Regions from separate parts of the Pseudoalteromonas sp. SCSIO 43095 genome, predicted to be linked through region 2. Evidence: riboswitches for the same ligand, from Rfam matches in the RefSeq annotation. Region 2 holds a riboswitch; the other holds the start of a gene.
The links. A riboswitch is a leader RNA that binds a small molecule or an ion and turns the genes downstream of it on or off. The one in region 2 is predicted to bind lysine.
Positions count from the first base shown of each region.

Region 1: linked by a shared signal. The riboswitch ahead of lysC (lysine-sensitive aspartokinase 3) and the one ahead of dapA (4-hydroxy-tetrahydrodipicolinate synthase) in region 2 are both predicted to bind lysine.

Region 1 is NZ_CP087995.1:1,144,764-1,154,092, forward strand. It holds gene LOC50_RS05490 (hypothetical protein) at 1-263, opposite strand, end outside; gene LOC50_RS05495 (DUF4136 domain-containing protein) at 329-880, opposite strand; gene LOC50_RS05500 (Mks condensin complex protein MksF) at 985-3,777, opposite strand; gene LOC50_RS05505 (condensin complex protein MksE) at 3,774-4,322, opposite strand; gene LOC50_RS05510 (MksB family condensin complex protein) at 4,328-5,599, opposite strand; gene nhaD (sodium:proton antiporter NhaD) at 5,796-7,043, shown strand; lysine riboswitch at 7,142-7,314, shown strand; gene lysC (lysine-sensitive aspartokinase 3) at 7,390-8,781, shown strand; gene LOC50_RS05525 (4'-phosphopantetheinyl transferase family protein) at 8,758-9,329, opposite strand, start outside.
Region 2 is NZ_CP087995.1:54,922-64,250, forward strand. It holds gene LOC50_RS00315 (succinylglutamate desuccinylase/aspartoacylase family protein) at 1-1,007, opposite strand, end outside; gene LOC50_RS00320 (PLP-dependent decarboxylase) at 1,013-2,218, opposite strand; gene LOC50_RS00325 (2,3,4,5-tetrahydropyridine-2,6-dicarboxylate N-succinyltransferase) at 2,218-2,958, opposite strand; gene dapA (4-hydroxy-tetrahydrodipicolinate synthase) at 2,974-3,858, opposite strand; lysine riboswitch at 3,986-4,165, opposite strand; gene LOC50_RS00335 (DNA-3-methyladenine glycosylase I) at 4,354-5,052, shown strand; gene LOC50_RS00340 (protein adenylyltransferase SelO) at 5,061-6,470, shown strand; gene LOC50_RS00345 (OmpA family protein) at 6,791-7,849, shown strand; gene acnB (bifunctional aconitate hydratase 2/2-methylisocitrate dehydratase) at 8,105-9,329, shown strand, end outside.

The DNA of each region.
Region 1 (9,329 bases), 1.1 Mb from region 2:
TTGATAGTGCAATTAATGCGACTGCATTTGATATCATTATTGCTAAACGCAATTGATTTATTTCTATAAAATGCATTGGCGATACTTGCTATTATTAAACGGTGTTCTCCGTTTTCTTTAATTTCCAGTACATTGTACTCAAAATGATCTTTATAAATTCCTTGCCATATACCAGGCTTTAACTGTAGTTGAGTGCCGTACGCATGGAACGCACAAAGCAGGGGTAAAAATAAGCTAAGGGTTAGGAGCTTTTTAAATGTCACCGAAAAATTCCTTTTCTCACAAAAAAGCCCGCGAGCCTGCGGGCTTTTTAAATATTAATTAAAACTTACTGCTGCTTTTTTGGCGGGAAGTTGCTTAAAATATTGGCAACCGTTTCTTTAATAGCGGCTTCACGTTGTGATGGTGTTTGTTTTTTCTTTAAACGACCATCTTTAGCACCACGCCAAATTAATTGGTTTGACTCACGATCAATAATATCGATAACTAACGTGCCTACTTCATACTCACGTGCGCTTACATCGTGGTTAAAGCCTGTGCCCCAGTAACCCCAACGTGCACCGTAGCCTACGTTAAAGGTATCTACTTCTAGCTCTTTATCAACACTTGCATGGTAATTAACAAGTACATCAGCTTGCGCTACGTCAACCAATTGCATACCTAACTGTTGGCTTAGTTGGTTGTTTACCGCATTGCGAACGCGTTTTTCCATAAGGCCACTGATTTGGTAGTTATTCGTGTCTTTGGTTAGGCTCGCGTTTTCTACCCAAGCAAACGTTTTGTAGTTACTAAAGTTTGCTGATTTATCGTAATCCCAATCGGGCGTTTGTGTACAGGCGGTAAGTAGCGCCAGTGCTGCGACAATAAATATATGTTTCATACCGTTTGCTCCAATAAAGTGCGTTTGTTTAAACTACCATGGGCGAGGGTAATTTAAAATCTAAAAATAAGTGTAGCTGGCTAAGATGAATAGCCAATTAATTCTTAGTCCAGTAGAGAGTCTTTATGTTCAACCTCAATCCAATCTTTTTCATCTACCCAGTTTTGTGCGCCGTCTTTTACTGAACGAATTGGCACAATATAATCACAACTTATTTGCGGTTTAACCGAAGCAAATATTGGCACAAAGCCAAAGCTCAGGGCGGTTTCTATAATTGCTTTTTGGTTTTGCGGATCGATATCAGCCGCTTCATCTATGTAAATAGGTATACGGTATAAGTTTTGTTCCTGATCGCTTAATAAGTAACGAATAAACAACATGCCACATAACAGCTTAATGGTGATACGCGTACCATTTGAACCAGCCGAATCTATTTTTTCAAAGTGTTCGGTTTCGCCCGCGCGGTTAACCACTTCAAAACGAATATCAAATAAATCGGTGAGGGTCAGGCCTGCTTTGTCTGAGGCGAGTTTAATTAAATGATCTTTTGCGTCGTTTACCGCACTTTCGCTGTACGGCTCATGGCTGAGTAAATCCAGGGTATCGCCTTGTTCAATTTGGTTAGATGTACTGATAATGGTATCAATGCTATCTACCAACATTTTGCGCGGGATAATATTAATTTTAAACGCTTGCAGGTTTGAAATGCGGTGCTGGCTTATGCCTTTATTAAAGCTATTCATTTCACGGCGTAGGCGGTCTAAATCTTCACGTAAGCCTTTAATCGTGGCGGCCACTTCGGTGAGGGCAACGCGACCTTGGCGCTCAACGGCATCACGTTCGTTATCAATATTATGAAACGCGCTAATAAGTTTTTGGTATTTACTAAACTCATCGTTTTCGTTATCGAACTTGGTAATACCTGCATTGTAAATATGCATATAGGTATTACGTACATTTATATCGAAATTACGAAGCTCTTGGCAGTCTTTATTAAAGTGATGAATTAAATCGCTTAAATTATCAAAATCGATTTTTATATCAATCATGTAAGGCGTCACTTTACCACTGTATAAATCTAACGTGTGGTCAATACGCTCGGTTTTAACTTGGCGCAGGCGCTCTGTTTGACGATTAATTTGCGCTTGTTTTGATTTGATTAGTGAGCGTCTGTCAGCAATTGAGCCACTGTTTTTTTGAATATCTTGTAGGTAGTCGTCAACTTGTTCGCGTTCGGCTAAAAGCTGCTCTTTTAGCATCGCCTGCGCGTCAACCGATTGTTGCATCACTTCAAATTGCTCTAAGCGTTTAAGTGCACTTTCAGCACTCATAAGCTCATCGTATAGCGCGTCTTTTTCTTTTTGCTTATCTGCAACATTGGCGGCCACTTCGCGCTGTTGTTTAAACTCTTTTAATGATTGCTCAAGCGCGGTTAATTGAGCACTCAGTTGCTCTTTGTTTTCGCCGCTTTGCATTTGCACAGGTGAGAGTTTTTTAAGTTTAATACTGGCACCGGGCAGGGTGAGCACACCGCCTTTCACGTTTTCACTAAGCTGTGATAAAAACTCCCCGAAAGCGTCGTCATCATCAATGGTTATATCGCCATTGCTGGTGGTGGCAAAGGAGAGAAGATCGGGGTTTAATAGCCGCGATATTTCTTCAACTTCTTTCAGTGATAAGTCTTCACGCATACGAGTGAATAAATTATATTCTAAGTTTTTAAGTTGTAACTTTAAGCTTTTAATTTGTTTTTGTGTTTCGCCAATGCGGTAATCAAGGGTGTGCAGGCTTTGCCCTTGAGCACTCGTTATTGAGTGTGACAACGACTCGTAGTCATTTTTTAACTGCGTTAAGCCGGTTTTTAGCGTGGCTTTATTAACCAGCTCAAACTCACTTTTAAGGGCGTTGTAATCTAAAAACCACTGTTCAATTTGGGTTTGTTTGCGCTCTATATCGCGTGATTGTTGTACGTATAGGCTTTGTTTTTGTTCAAACTCGTGTTTTTCGTGCTCAATATCTTCAAGAGCGATGTTGAGCTCGCTGAGTTGCTCTTCCTGATACGTATCAAAATCAATCAGTGCTTGGTCAATTTTTGGCGCATAAGCGGCCAGTTTACCTTTAAGAACGGTTTGGTTTTCAAGCATAGATTCAAGGGCGGCTATGGGCTCTTGCATTGACTCGAGGGCTTTTAATTCACGTTTTGCGCGGTTTACTTTATCAAACGACCGGCGCCATACTTCGTAAAAGTCGACCTTTGAATTTGACATGTGGCGTTCAAACACACGTAACATAAAGCGCTTAACGTCGTTTGCACCTAATTTATGTAAATTAAGAATACGACGAAATATTTCTTTGTATATTGCAGAGTCTTGAACGTTGTTAAGGGGGATCATTTTTAAATTGATCTCACCATCAAATTGCGTTGCACCGCCTGTAAGTAGGGCGTTTAACTCTTGCGCTTTAAGCTCTATCGGGTTGTAACCTTGCTGCTTTAAGTGATTAAACAGCTTGGTAAACTTAATAATGGTATTGCCTTGGGTGTACTGGGCTAAATCAAGTTTGCCTTGATAGCAAAAGTATTGGTGTGCATAACCGGCAATTTTACCTAAGCCGGCTACGCCAATGACAACTGAGCCATGGGGTAAATCGGCTTGCAATAAAATGTACGATTGATCTGATGAAAAATAAAACTTACGGGTTTCATCTAAATCGTGGCCATCCCACTCGGTAAGGCGTAAATCATTAATTAGCGGAAATTGCAGTGCATTAATTACTGAGCTTTTACCTGTGTTGTTAGGCGCACAAATCGAGCTACTTTTATCAAGAGGGATCACACACTTTGCATAGCCTGCAGTATTAAGTAGGGCGAGTTTACTCAGTCCGTATAAGTTTTTCATTCCTCGTCCTCTCCTAAAAAGGTTTCTTCATTTACTTCCATTAAGGCATCAATATAGCGATGAATTGGCGCCTGTAGCATAAAGCCGCCTTCCACTTCGCGGGCAAGGCCTAAACGTACCATGCGTAAATACACATCTTTGCGTAAATCAGAACCCGAGAATATTTCAAGCTGATCAAATAAATGTTTATTAAGTTGTACCAAGGTTTGCATGAGCTCTAAATCGTTTGGCTCATCAAATAATGCACGCATTGGGTCTTTACCTGTGTTGGCAAAGTGTTCGATTAAAATATAAATAGTGAGCGCTATCGCGCGCGATATTTTGCCCATATTGGGGGTGCTTTCATCGCTAGCAAAATAATAAAAGCCACGACTGTCGTGCTTTAAATCATGGCCTAATGCTGTGAATAAGGCGCTGTAAGCTTCAATTTGTTGGTCAAGCTCTTGCCACATTAGGGTGTCTTGTTCGCAAATGTGGTAACCCGCGACTAATTTTTTATTAATGGCTTGTAAGTGAGAAAGCTCATTTAAGTTTATCTGTGTCATGGTGATTACTCGTGCTCGGCTTTATCAGCCTGAGGCTCTGAATTAAAGGGGTACAAAGAAAAGTGCTGGCCTGCAATGTTAACGCGGGCTTTTTTATCGCTTTGGCTAATGTGTAGGGTGTTATCGCTCACTAGCTTTTGATATAAAAACAGCATTTCATCGGCTTCAAGCTCAGGGTAGCTTTCGTCTAAAAATTGCAGCAGAGGCTGTGGTTTTTTACGCTGCTTTTTGAAGCGTTTTGCAAACTGCGCTTTTACATCGTGATAGTCAGGAATGTTTGGCGTGACAAACGCAGGCACATCGTTTTGCTCTGGTAGCTGATATTCGTGATGCTCAAACTCAGCCAGGCTTGCCATGTAGGCTACTATATGGCGCTGTTGACCCAATGAATACTTTTGCGCATCGCTTACAAAATGTGGCTGCACGGCGCTGAGCATATTATCTACCCCATTTTTACGTATTAGTCCTAATACTTTTGCTACTTGGCGGGTAACAAGGTTGTTACGGCGCAACTCTTCACGCAGTGGCATAAGCATATCGGCACTTTTTCGTAAGCTTGTCCGGCCAACTAAGTGCATTTCTAGAATGCGGGTACGCAATTGCTCAAGCATGCGTTTATCGTTGTACGCTTTGCCTGAGCGTTCAATGTGTTCTATTTGGGTGCTAATTTGTTGCTCAATAAGGGTAAAGCAGGCATGAAAGTCGCCTCTAATATCCACCATTTCCAACATGGGTTCTATATACTCATCAAACGCTTCTATCACGGCTTTATAGCGTTTTTGTAGCGACTGCACCGCATTATTAGATTTGGCTTGCTCAACAATATTTAAAATAGCGTTTTCGTTGTGTAAAAACAGTTTGATTATTTTACGCACCCGATCATCCATAATACGGCTAAAGCGGCGTAAATCATCAAAATCTTCCATTTCACCGGCATTGAATAGCCGATTACCTAAACGGGCCAAATCATCAACCAAGACACTAATTTCTTGTGCTAAGCCTAAATGTTCTTCTTGCAGTAAAAAGGTGGCAAAGTCGGCAATGGCGCGGTTAATTTCCAGTTGTGACGATTTAGCCAGCGGAATAATAATTTCTTGATTCAATAACCGGTTGGTTTCTTTATAAATACGCTCATTATTCCACGTGGGTTGCTTTTGCTTAATGGCATTTTGAAGATCTTTAATACTAAAGTCGGCCATTTTAAAGCGCTTAAATAATAGCTCTAATACACCCCAGTGTTCATTTAGGGTATTAAGTAGCTTTTTAGCTGGGATCATAAGGCGTTGCAACTTCCTAGTATTCGTTATTTTATATTTCTCGAACTTATATGGTATTCGTTTTTGCGACGATTTAATAATAGTTTTTACACCCGCTTAGTGATAGTATCCGCGCCGAATATAGGCACATAGAGTTTGTGGGTATATTTTTTACATGGTTTCAATTTTTACTTAACCCCGAAGGTTGTTTAATATCATGGTTTCCTCGATTATCCTGACGCTGATAGCGATTGCATTTTTGCTTATCGTTATTGAGGATGTGATCCACGTAAACAAAGCAAAAACGACATTATTTTTTGGTACACTTTGTTGGATTATCTCCTTTATTTTTCCTCTTAATGGGCAAAGCCCCGAAACGATTCAAACCCTCCTAGACCACAATATTTTAGAAATTGCTTCTTTATGGCTGTTTTTAATGGCCGCAATGACCTTTGTTGCCTATTTAAACTCTAAAGGACTTATCGAAAATGTTGTGAACCGGATTATGCCAACCAGCATTAGTGAGCGTAAGCTGATGTTTTTGGTGGGGTGTTTTGCGTTTTTATTTTCATCTATTTCAGACAACGTTACGGCCACGCTAATATCACTGGCAGTGATTATGTCATTAAAGCTTGAAGCCAAAAAGTTAGTTAAGTACGCCACGCTTATTGTATTTGCTGTAAACTCCGGTGGTGTATCACTTATCACGGGTGATGTAACCACACTTATGATTTTCCTTGATGGTAAAGTATCAATTAGCAATTTATTACTGTTAATTGTGCCTGCGTTACTAAGTGTATTATTACTCGCTACTTTGTTATCAATTGGCATGAATAAGCAACTCGAGTTTAAAAAAACTAAATTTAAACGTATTGAAAAAACCGACATAACCATTGCGGTTATTTTCTTCACTACGGTTATTGCTACGCTTACATTGAGTGTTTTATACAGTGTACCGCCTCTGCTTACTTTTTTATTGGGTTTATCTATTATGTTTTTAGTCGCGCAATTTTTAATGCGCAAAAAAGACATCAACAAAGATATGATCGACTTTATACGCGACATAGAGTACGACACCTTATTGTTTTTCGTGGGTGTGTTACTGCTTGTTGGTGCGTTAAAAGAAGTTGGGGTACTGAGCCAATTTACTAATTTGTATACGGTAATGGCGCCAGAGTACGCAAACTACTTAATGGGTATTTTATCTGCAGGTGTTGATAACGTGCCACTAACGGCAGCGTTATTAAAAGCCGACATTGTAATGAGTCAACAGCATTGGTTGTCGTTTACGTATGCAACCGGTGTAGGTGGCTCTATGCTAATCATTGGCTCGGCAGCCGGTATTATAGCCATGAGTAAGGTAAAAGAGCTGACGTTTGCAAGTTACCTTCGCTTATCGCTGTATTTATTACTGTGTTACACCTTTGGTTATGCGGGCTCTTACTTAATGGGTAGTTTTATTTGATTTTAGTGTAAAACGACTTGACAGCTAGACGTCTAAACGATAACTTTCAAAGCCGCACTCTTAGTGCGGTTTTGTTTTATTAGCCACAGGTTAATAATACATTCAGAAGAGGTGCGATACTTAGGTACTTAATGTGAGGCAACGACAGCCTGCGACCATTAAGGAGGGAAGTACTCGCCGAGGAAAATAATGGGTCGTTACTATTGTTTTTCGGTTTATGGGGCTGAATCCTCAAAACTGTCACCAATTTAGGTGGAGAGCTTCTGGCAGTAGATTTTTCTTATCTTTATTTCCTGCCAAGTTCTTCTTGTTTTATTGCGGTTTGGATGCCGCGAAAGGAGACGAAATGACTACCCAATCAGTGCCACAAAGTTCACAGTGCACAAAATCAGATTACATTGTTGCCAAATTTGGTGGCACCAGCGTTGCTAACTTTGAGGCGATGAGCCGTTGTAGCGAAATTATCGTAAACGATAAAAATGTACGTATTGTTGCAGTAAGCGCCAGTGCCGGAGTGACCAATCATTTAGTGGAGCTTTGCAAAGCGGGTATTGAAGCCGCTAAACGCCAACAGCATATTGATGGTGTACTTGCGATTCAGCAGGCTATTTTAAATGACCTGTCGTTAGATGATGATTTAGCCCTTGGGTTTAATCAAACGCTTGATGCATTTCAAACGTTGGCGGCACAAACACTCAATACTGAGCAGCAGTTCGATGAGCTACTTAGCTTTGGCGAGCGTTTATCGTCGTACTTATTTACCCAAGTACTAAGGTTAAAGGGTTTAAATGCCACTCGTTTTGATGTGCGCCAGGTGCTTAAAACCGATAGCCAATTTGGTAAAGCAACACCAAATGTGGGCGCCACAGCGCAAGCCGCTAAAACACATTTAATTCCGCTGCTTGATGATAGCGTTATTGTAACCCAAGGGTTTATTGGTAGCGATGCAAACAATTTAACGACCACGCTCGGTCGAGGTGGCTCAGATTATAGTGCTGCACTGCTTGCTGAGGCTATTAACGCTAAAAGTGTGCATATTTGGACTGACGTAGTGGGTATTTTTAGCACCGATCCTCGTTTGTGTGTAAAAGCCACTCCTATTGCGCGTTTAAGTTTTGATGAAGCAGCAGAAATGGCGACCTTTGGCGCTAAAGTGCTGCACCCAGCTACAATTTTGCCTGCCAGTCGCAGCCATATTAATGTGTTTGTTGGCTCAAGCACAGAGCCAGAACTTGGCGGTACGTGGATTGAACGTGAAAAATCGCAGCTACCTGGTATTCGTGCGGTAACGCAACGTAAAAATCAAATATTATTAACCCTTAAAAGCCCAGAAATGTTATTAGCCAGTGGCTTTTTAGCGCGTATATTTACTATTTTAAGTGAGTGCAATATTTCGGTAGATTTGGTCACCACCTCTGAAATTAGTGTAGCAATTACCCTTGATAATGCGCCTAATGCATCACGTCCAGAGCTTGATCAAGCATGTTTAGATAAGCTTGCTGAATTTTGCCATGTATCGGTTGAAAACAATTTAACGCTGGTAGCGTTAATTGGCTCTGAAATTGTTTTGCGCCAACATGAAATGAATTTAATGAAAGTGTTAAGTGATTTTAATATTCGACTCATTTGCCATGGTGCAAGTAAACATAACTTGTGCTTTTTAGTTGAGCAAAGCGAGTCTGATGCTGTGGTTCAAGCGATTCATAGTCGATTACTAGAAAGTGATTGCGCTGCGTAAATCGTTAATAGTTATTATTGAGCACCGCCAGTCGGTGCTTTTTTTTGCCACAACGCTAATATCAAACATGTCGTTATGTGCTCCAACCACGGTATTGCTACAAGCTGTAAGCTGAGTGTTATTAAGTTCGTTAAACACATTAGGGCTTAATAATTGAGCAATGGGGCGGCTGGTGGCTTTAGCCAGCGCTTCTTTTAATGTCCAAATCCTAAAAAAATGATGTGCTTGAGTTGTTATGTTATCTGAATCGATTATTAAGCTCACTTCGGCTGGATGGTAAAAGTGTTTAGCGAGTTTATTAAAAGGGCGCTTTAAATTAATTTTTTCAATATCAAAGCCAAATTGAGTTGATGCTACATTTAACGCTGCACCTACAAAACCATGAGAATGAGAAATACAGCAACTGATCACGCCTGTTGTATTTTTAATATGTAATTCTAATTTACTGTTATCGGGGTTAAATTCAGAACTAATATCACACAGCTTTAATGATGCGTAAGAAGAACAAGCGGTTTTTACTAGGTATTTAAGCACTAAACGTGTGGCTA
Region 2 (9,329 bases):
GGTTGTTCGCTTAAATAGCGCTCCATTCGCAGTATTTTAGCAATGGGTTCTCCAGCTTTAACATGCCCGCCAAGAGGTGCTAGGTATTCGACCATGCCACCCATGGGGGCGTAATAAGCGATATAATCATTTAGTTGGCAGCCATATCTTGTCATCAATTTTGGCTTGTAGGGGGCATCAACAAATACTTGCTTATGATTTAAATAACTTAAAATACTATTGGCATCGTCTAGTGCCGCGCTTAAATCGATTTTTTCTTGGCTGCCAAGCTCTACCGTAAAGGCTTCAACTTGCACGTTAAATTCACGCCCTTGCTGAGCAAGTTGCTCACTAAGCTGCCACCATGGACAAAAGCTTGCTTCATCCATTGCGCCATCAAAGTCATTAGGAATAACCAGCACATGGGGAATATTAAAGTAACGCGCGCTATCGGTCGCATACTCAGGGCAATATAAGTGCTGACTAGAAATAGGGCCGGTGTGTAAATCTAAAACTATATCTGCTTGATGCGCCAATTTTTGTAAGTTTAGCGCAATCCGTTTCCCCGTTGTTAAACGATAATCAGGGCCGTTGAGTTGTTGCTCAACGTCATTAATTAACGCGGCTTTAAAGGCTGTTTTCAGAATCTTATCATCGGCATCGCTGAACTGCTTTGCAAACTGTGATGCAAGTTTATTATTGCAGTGATACATGCGATTCCAATTAGTCCCCGTAATGGGATCGAATCGGCCAAGGGTAAATTCCCCCGACTTTTGATTACAGCCAATGGGGTTAGCGTAAGGAACTAAGGTAATATCACCTTTTAAATTAAGTGCTTTTAGTTGCTCAAGTAATTGGTAAATTACCGCGTTGCCTTGCACTTCTGCGCCATGCATATTAGCTTGTATATACACACTTGGGCCGGTGCCATCGCCTTTTAAACGATACACAGGAATAGTCAGTGGTAGTCCGTTTGCGACTTCGCCAACTACAATGTTTTCTTGGCTTATAGCTGTGGTGTTATTCATCTTTTTTACCTCAAGTAGTGGCTTGCATCTTCTGCTTGTCGCACGCAACTCAATACGCCATTGTGTATAACATATTCACCGGCCAGCTCATGACATAAAAAGTACGGCATACTTTCGGTAAAACCGTAGGCACCGCATTGACTAAATACTAACCAGTCTTGCTCATTTAAATCACTGGGTAATTGGTGCTCTCCTAAGCAATCAAGTGCAGTACATAAGGGGCCGTATAGGCTCATTGCTTGATTTGCTGCGTTTGAATCTCGTAATAAACGCGCAGGGAAATCTTGACTGGTGACCGCAGGGCGCAATAAATGATTAATGCCGCCGCTCATAATCACCTGTTGTTGGCCGTAATTTAGTTTGCGCTCAACAACAGGTGTGGCGTAGTGGCCGCATTCGCCTACAGCGTAGCGACCTAGTTCCATCCACAGCTCAGTAACCCCCGCATCGCATTTAATTTTTGCAAGCGCCTCTATGAGTGCATCCCAACTTAGAGTGGGCGTATCAAGCGTATAGGGAATACCTAAACCACCACCTAAATCCAGCACCTTGAGGTTAATATTTAAATCCTCAGCAAGTTGCCTTAACGGCGTAATCATTTGTGTCCACAGTTCAGCAAGTTTGTCGCTGCTAAGCATGTTGCCCCACTGAAAAATATGCAGACCGTCAAAATTAAGTGCACAGTAGTCACTGGTATTTAGCGCCTGCCACTCGTCGCACCCCAAGCCAAATGGAGTAAGACTATCGCCCCCTAGCGGGTTTTTATCACCCTCGGGCCAGCGTAATTGAACGCGCAGCAAAACCTGCAACTGGCACTGCTGGGCATTGGCTTGTTCGTTTAACCAACGCACCTGATTGAGACTTTCTGCCACAAAGGTGCGTACGCCACGCGCAATAAAGTGCTTAATTTGTTTAGGGCTTTTTGCAGGCCCCGTGTTGAGCACGCGTTCACTGTTAATTCCTTGAGCAAGGACTTGCTCAAGCTCGCCTTTACTTGCAACATCAAAGTTAAAACCAGCGTTATTTAAGCGTTGGATCACGCTAGATAACGGGTTCGCTTTAACTGCATACCAGAGTTTTACCTCGGTTTGTGCTACTAAACGCGTTAAATGTGTGTTTAGTGAATCAAGATCATAAACAAAAAAGGGCGTATCAAGCTCAGTTGATAGCTTATCAATAGCGCTTTTAACGGGCGTGCTCAAAAAGGTCATTAACGTAAAACCTCTTCAAGCAATAATGACGCGTCACTTTGCTCGTCACGGTATTTAACAATTAACGCACACGACATGCTTAAGCCTTGCTCACGCGCCCAATCGTTTGACGCAGGGCGAGATCCAGGGATCACAATTGCGTATTCAGGGATTGCTTCGCCTTTATCAAGCTGGCGCTCATTTACGCAGTCATAAACAGGGATGGTTGCAGATAAGCGAACACCTGGAGCAAGTACCGCGCCTTTTTTAACTACCACGCCTTCAACAATCACACAGCCTGCACCAATAAAGGCATCATCTTCAATAACCACAGGGCTGGCACCAATGGGCTCAAGTACCCCTCCTAATTGTACCGCTGCGCTTAAATGCACATTTTTACCTACTTGAGCACACGACCCTACGAGCGCGTGGCTATCTACCATAGTGCCCTCGTCAATAAATGCACCAATATTTACGTACGCAGGTGGCATAATAATAGTGCCTTTGGCAACATGTGCACCACGGCGCACACTTGAACCACCGGGTACCATGCGAACGCCTGCTGTGGCTTCAAAGCTTTGCGGCGCTAAGTTATGTTTATCAACAAAACCGCCAGCAAACTCGGTGTTTTGACCGTTTTTAAAGGCTTCTAAAATGCCTTGCTTTACTTCTACGTTAGCGTGCCATTGGCCGTTTTCGTCTTGTGTTGCTGCGCGAACCGCGCCCGTTTCTAAATTATTTAATAGTTCTAACCAGTTCATTATAAAAACCTGTATTTAATGCCAAGATAAAATGGTGTTGTTTGCCGATGAAATGTCATTGGTGTGTGTCAGCTCAAGGTGTGTTAAAGGTGGGCGTAAATACGGACTGCTAATACGGCCTTGTAAATGCATTAACACTTTGACTGGGATAGGGTTGGCTACTGAGAATAAGCTATTGATAGCACTAGACCACTGGACAAAAAGATTAGGGTGTTGGCCGCTTAAACTGCGCTTTACAAACTCATGGGTTTGCACTGGCCATGCATTGGCTGCAACCGACACTAAACCTTTTGCACCTGCTTGGGCAAAATAAGGCATGAGGGCATCATCACCACTAAAAATAGCTAAATCAGGCGCCGCTTTTCGAAAGGCTTCAAATTGAGAGATAGAGCCACTGGCTTCTTTCAGTGCCCATAAATTTTTATGATGTTTGAGGTTTTCAATAGTCGCAATGGGAATGCTTACGGCGCTTCGTCCTGGTACGTTATAAAGCATACAAGGATGAGAACTGGCATCGAGTAAGCTTTCAAACCAATGCGTTTGCCCCACTGCACCGGGTTTGGCGTACAAAGGCGAGCCAAGTAAAAAACCATGAATAGGCAGTTGGTTGCAGTAGTTAACCCATTCAAGCTGCTGCTTTAAGTTACTACCACCGACTGCGACCATAAGCGGGACGCTCGGCTGTAATTGGCAGACATGCTCTACGATGGCTTGCTGCTCTTTTAGGGTCAGGGCTAACCCTTCGCCAGTGCTACCAAGTAATAAAATGCCGTTGTTAGCGGCTTCTTGTTCGGCCACCAAGGTGTCTAAGGTTGCGTAATCAACTAGGCCATTTTGATCAAATGGGGTGATCAGCGCAGTCCATAAATGGAAATTGTTAATATTGAAGTTGTTGATCATCTCTCACGAACTTATAGGGCATTCGTCGAGTTTTTGGCGGGTATTTAGGATGCCTGACTCTTTGAATGTGTTTATAATTCGAAGAGCGAATGGGCTTAAATAATAGGGCGCACGGCCTTATTATACTAAGACCAGAAGCTCTCCACCAAATATGTTATTGGTGACAGTCGCTAGGATTCAACCTAGTCGCCCGAAGTAATCTTTCACAAAAAAGTGTTACCTCTCGGCGTTAATTCCCCTCACGTATGCTCATTGGAGTTTGCGCTCCTAACATACGCTACCTGAATAACGCACCTCTTCTAGCCCTTTGTACTCGCTACTTGAAAAGCCAGTTAGCAAATACAATGTAATAGGGTAAGTGTGGCGATTAAACCATTTTAGCCGTCTAGGTGTCAAGTGACTAAATTCAGATTGATTCACCCTGATTGACTGTTATTACGTATTGGCTGCTTTTCTCGTACACTAACCTCACAGTAGAAGTAAGGTATTAAGCAGATGGAAAAATTTAGCGATATTTATAAGCGAGCAGTGGAGCGAAAGGGCTCTGAAAAAATGCTTAAGTTGTTACTCGCAAAACCTTTATCAACAAAGCAACTCAGCACATTAAGTGATGATGATTGGCTAGAAGAATTTACTCGCAAGGTATTTCAAAGTGGTTTTTATTGGTCGGTGATCAATAGTAAATGGGCAGGATTTAGAGAGGTTTTTTGGGATTTTAATGTTGAAAAGTTACTGATGATGCCACCGGATATGCTTGAGCAAAAAGCCAGTGATGAGCGGATTGTACGCAACTATAAAAAAGTAAAAACTATTACTGAAAATGCATATATGATCCACGAAGTTGCGCAGCAGCATGGTAGTTTTAGTCAGTTTATAGCTAATTGGCCAAGTGAAGATATTATTGGTTTGTGGGCATATTTGAAAAAACAGGGTGCGCGTTTAGGGGGCAATACCGGTCCTTATGCTTTGCGTGCATTAGGGAAAGACACCTTTTTATTATCCCGAGACGTAGAGAGCTATTTACGTGCGCACAAAATTATAGATGGCGGCTTACAAACCAAAAAATCATTAAATGCCGCGCAAGCTTTTTTTAATGAACTGCAGCAGCAAAGCGGTTTAAGTATGCAAGAGCTAAGCTTAATTGTCGCTTATGGTGTCGGCGACAACCGAGTAGGAATAAGCCAACAACAATAGGATTAATCATGAAATTAGTGCCAAGGTATACCAATATTGGTGACGGCTTTGCTATTAGCGATCATCCGGCTAAAGTGGCAGCGCCACAGTTATTGTTATGGAATGAGCCCCTAGCTAAGCAATTTAATATACAGGTGAGTGCCGATTCACGAGCAAATATATTCAGCGGTAATGAACCCCAAGCGATTTCTGCAGTGGCACTGGGATATTCTGGTCATCAGTTTGGTCACTTTTCACCGCGACTAGGGGATGGTAGGGCGCATTTGCTCGGTGCGATTAGCGATGATAAAAATCAGCTTTGGGATCTGCAATTAAAAGGCGCTGGTGCTACGCCATTTTCGCGCGGAGGCGATGGCCGCTGTGCATTAGGTCCAGCTATTCGTGAGTACGTAATGAGCGAAGCTATGCACGCGCTTGGCATTCCAACAACGCGTTGTTTAGCCGTGGTTGGCAGTGGCGAAACCGTTTATCGCAACCCACCTCAACCAGGTGCTATTGTAACCCGACTCGCCAGCAGTCATATACGGGTGGGCTCGTTTCAATATTTAGCCACTCAAGGTGACGTTACTAGCCTAAAAAACTTAGCCGACTTAGCCATTCAAAGACACTATCCCGAGATTAACAGCACTGGTGCTCAGCGTTATTTAGATTTTTTAGCTGCAGTGATCGCCAACCAAGTCAAATTAGTCGTAAGTTGGATGAGGGTGGGGTTTATTCATGGTGTTATGAACACCGATAACACCTTAATTAGTGGTGAAACCATAGATTACGGCCCATGTGCCATGATGAACCAGTTTGATTTTGATACCGTGTTTAGCTCTATTGATAAACAAGGGCGTTATGCGTTTGGTAATCAGCCAAACATGGCAAGTTGGAACTGTGCCCGCTTAGCAGAGAGTCTAATGGCGCTGATCAGTGATGATGACGAGCAAGCGGTGGCATTGATGACGCCTTTAATTGAGGGCTTTTCAACGCAATTTAACCAACAATTTAGCGCTATGTGGGCGCAAAAGTTAGGGTTAACAGTCGCGGATGATAAAGATAATAAGTTGGTGGGAGAGTTACTAGGGTTATTAAAACAACACCAGCTTGATTATACCAATACTTTTAATGCGTTAACTGAATCGTTAACTGGACAAGCGCAAATACCATCAGCACTTGTATCGTGGGCACAGCAATGGCAAACACGAACTAACGAGCATAGTTATAATATAATGCGACAGGCAAATCCAAGTGTGATTCCCCGTAATCATATTATTGAAGATATTATTACTCAGTACACTACGCATGGGGATAGTGAGCTACTCAGTCGTTTTAGCAAAGTGATGTCGAGCCCTTACACAAGCAATATGCAAGCTACAGAGTTTCAACAGCCGCCTGAAGATGATAAGAATTATCGTACTTTTTGTGGTACTTAAGTATTGTTTGTTGCATCTTAAAATGAATATAAAAGGTCATTTTTTACTCCTGCAATGTTCATTCATAGAGTAAACTATGAACGAGTGATACCATAACTCCATAAAGGCCAGTGATCGTGTGGGGTTTAAAGCGATTGTTTGCTTTTTGAGCTAGCCTGTGTTCATCGACATTTTTTATGAGCTAGTTTTATTATCCTAGATATTGAAAAAATATATTTGCGTTAAGCATTGATTAACAAAGACTCAGTTACTATATAAGTAAGTTAGAAGAGCTAGCAATGCTTAGCTATATTTTTAGTTGTTAAAATGGGAAGAAAACAATGAAATTAAAATCACTTACAATGGCTATTGCGTTAGCTGCAACTAGCGCATCTACTTTCGCAGCCGAGCAAGAAGGCTTTTACATCGGTGCATTCGGCGATTATTACGATGCTTCGTGGAAAAACATGCGTGAGCAAGCTGGCCTTGACGTTAATGAGTCAACAGGCTGGGGTGCTGAATTAGGCTACCGCTTTAATGATTACTGGAGTGCGCGTTTAGAGTACGCAGACCTAGACTTTAATGCTCACGACAAAGTATTGAACAACCGCAACGATATTGACGGCGAACGTTATGGTATCGATGCACTTTACCACTTTGGTGGCGGTCCTTTCTACGGTTTATTTGGTCTGAAAGATATTGATGTTGTTGATGACAACACGTTTTTAAACGCAGGTGTAGGTTACCGACACTTTGTTACAGACAACTTTTTTGTTAATGCTGAAACCAGTGTTTACCAAGGTTTAGATAAAGGCTACACAGATGTTGGCGCTAAATTAGGTATAAACTACTTCTTTGGTCAAAAATCGGCGCCAGTAACACCGGTTGAGCCTGCACCAGAGCCAGAAATTGTTCCTGTGCCGGTAGCACTTGCTGATACAGATAAAGACAGTATCCCTGATGTAGATGATAAATGTGCCAATACACCTATGACAGATGCTGTTGGTAGCGATGGTTGTACACTTTATGAAGATACTGAAGTAACAGTAAGCTTGTTAGTAACATTCCCTAACAATGACTCGTCAGTTTCGCAGCAGTACTTAAATGATATTGACGAAGTAGCGACTTTCTTAAAAGAGTACCCAGATACAACAGTGCTTCTTGAAGGTCATACGTCTGCAGTAGGTAAAGCGTCTTACAATAAATGGTTATCTAAAAAACGTGCTGATGCAGTAGCTAAAAAGCTAATTGCTGATGGTATTGCAGAAGATCGCATTACAACGGTAGGTTTAGGTGAAGAACGCCTTAAAAATGAAGCGAATACGGCAAAAGCGCATGCTGAAAACCGCCGCGTTGAAGCACACGTAAAATCTATTAAACGTGTAAAAGTATTACGTTAATAGTCTCATTATTGAGTAAAAACCCAGCTTAGGCTGGGTTTTTTTATGGCTGCTTAATAGGTATTCATGGGAGTTGGTTTTACTTTGCTCACTATTCATATTATTAATAATCGGTATAACTAGTTGCATAACTGGATGGATTTTAATCTATGCACAAAAGCTTTATAATCGGCAGATAGAATACTATAAGTATTGGGTTATGGTGTGTTTAGTAAACACCACCGAATACTTTAACGTCACCAAGAGGGCAATACTGTGCTACAAGAATATCGTAAACACGTAGAAGAACGTGCCGCGTTAGGTATCGTACCAGCGCCATTAGATGCTCAGCAGACGGCTGATCTTATTGAGCTAATTAAAACGCCACCGGCAGGTGAAGAAGAGTTCATCCTAGAACTACTGATTAACCGCGTCCCACCAGGTGTTGATGATGCAGCCTACATTAAAGCAGGCTTTTTAGCGGCTGTTGCTAAAGGTGAAGCTGTTTCTCCGTTGATTTCTAAAGAAAAAGCAGCTGAGTTACTAGGTACTATGCTCGGTGGCTACAATATTGCACCAATGGTTGAACTACTTGATGACGAAGCGTTAGCGCCAATTGTAGTAAAAGGCCTTTCGAACACATTATTAATGTTTGATGCGTTCTACGATGTAGAAGAAAAAGCAAAAGCAGGTAATGCATACGCCAAACAAATTATAGAGTCTTGGGCTGCTGCAGAATGGTTTGTCAATAAGCCAGCCGTTGCTGAAAAAATCTCTGTTACGGTATTTAAAGTCACTGGCGAGACAAACACAGATGATTTATCACCAGCACCAGATGCATGGTCACGTCCTGATATTCCGCTTCATGCATTAGCCATGCTTAAAAATGAGCGTGATGGTATTAACCCTGACAAAGACGGTGAAGTAGGTCCAATCACTCAGCTTGAAGAATTAAAAACTAAAGGCTTACCACTTGCTTACGTAGGTGACGTTGTTGGTACAGGCTCTTCGCGTAAGTCTGCAACAAACTCTGTGCTTTGGTTTATGGGTGATGATATCCCATTCGTACCAAATAAGCGCGTGGGTGGTGTATGTTTAGGTAACAAGATTGCGCCTATTTTCTTCAACACAATGGAGGACTCGGGTGCGTTACCAATCGAGTTAAATGTTGATGAATTCAACATGGGTGACCAAATTGATATTTACCCATACGAAGGTGTAGTTAAGCGCCACGGTACTGATGATGTGATCTCTACATTTGAACTTAAATCAGAGGTAATTTTAGACGAAGTTCGTGCTGGTGGTCGTATTCCATTGATCATTGGTCGTGGTCTTACAGACAAAGCGCGTACATCATTAGGTTTAGGCGCAACTGACGTATTTAAAGTACCAGCAGTGACTGAAGTATCAGACAAAGGCTTTACGCTTGCGCAAAAAATGGTTGGTAAAGCATGTAACGTTGCCGGTATTCGCCCAGGCCAATACTGTGAACCTAAAATGA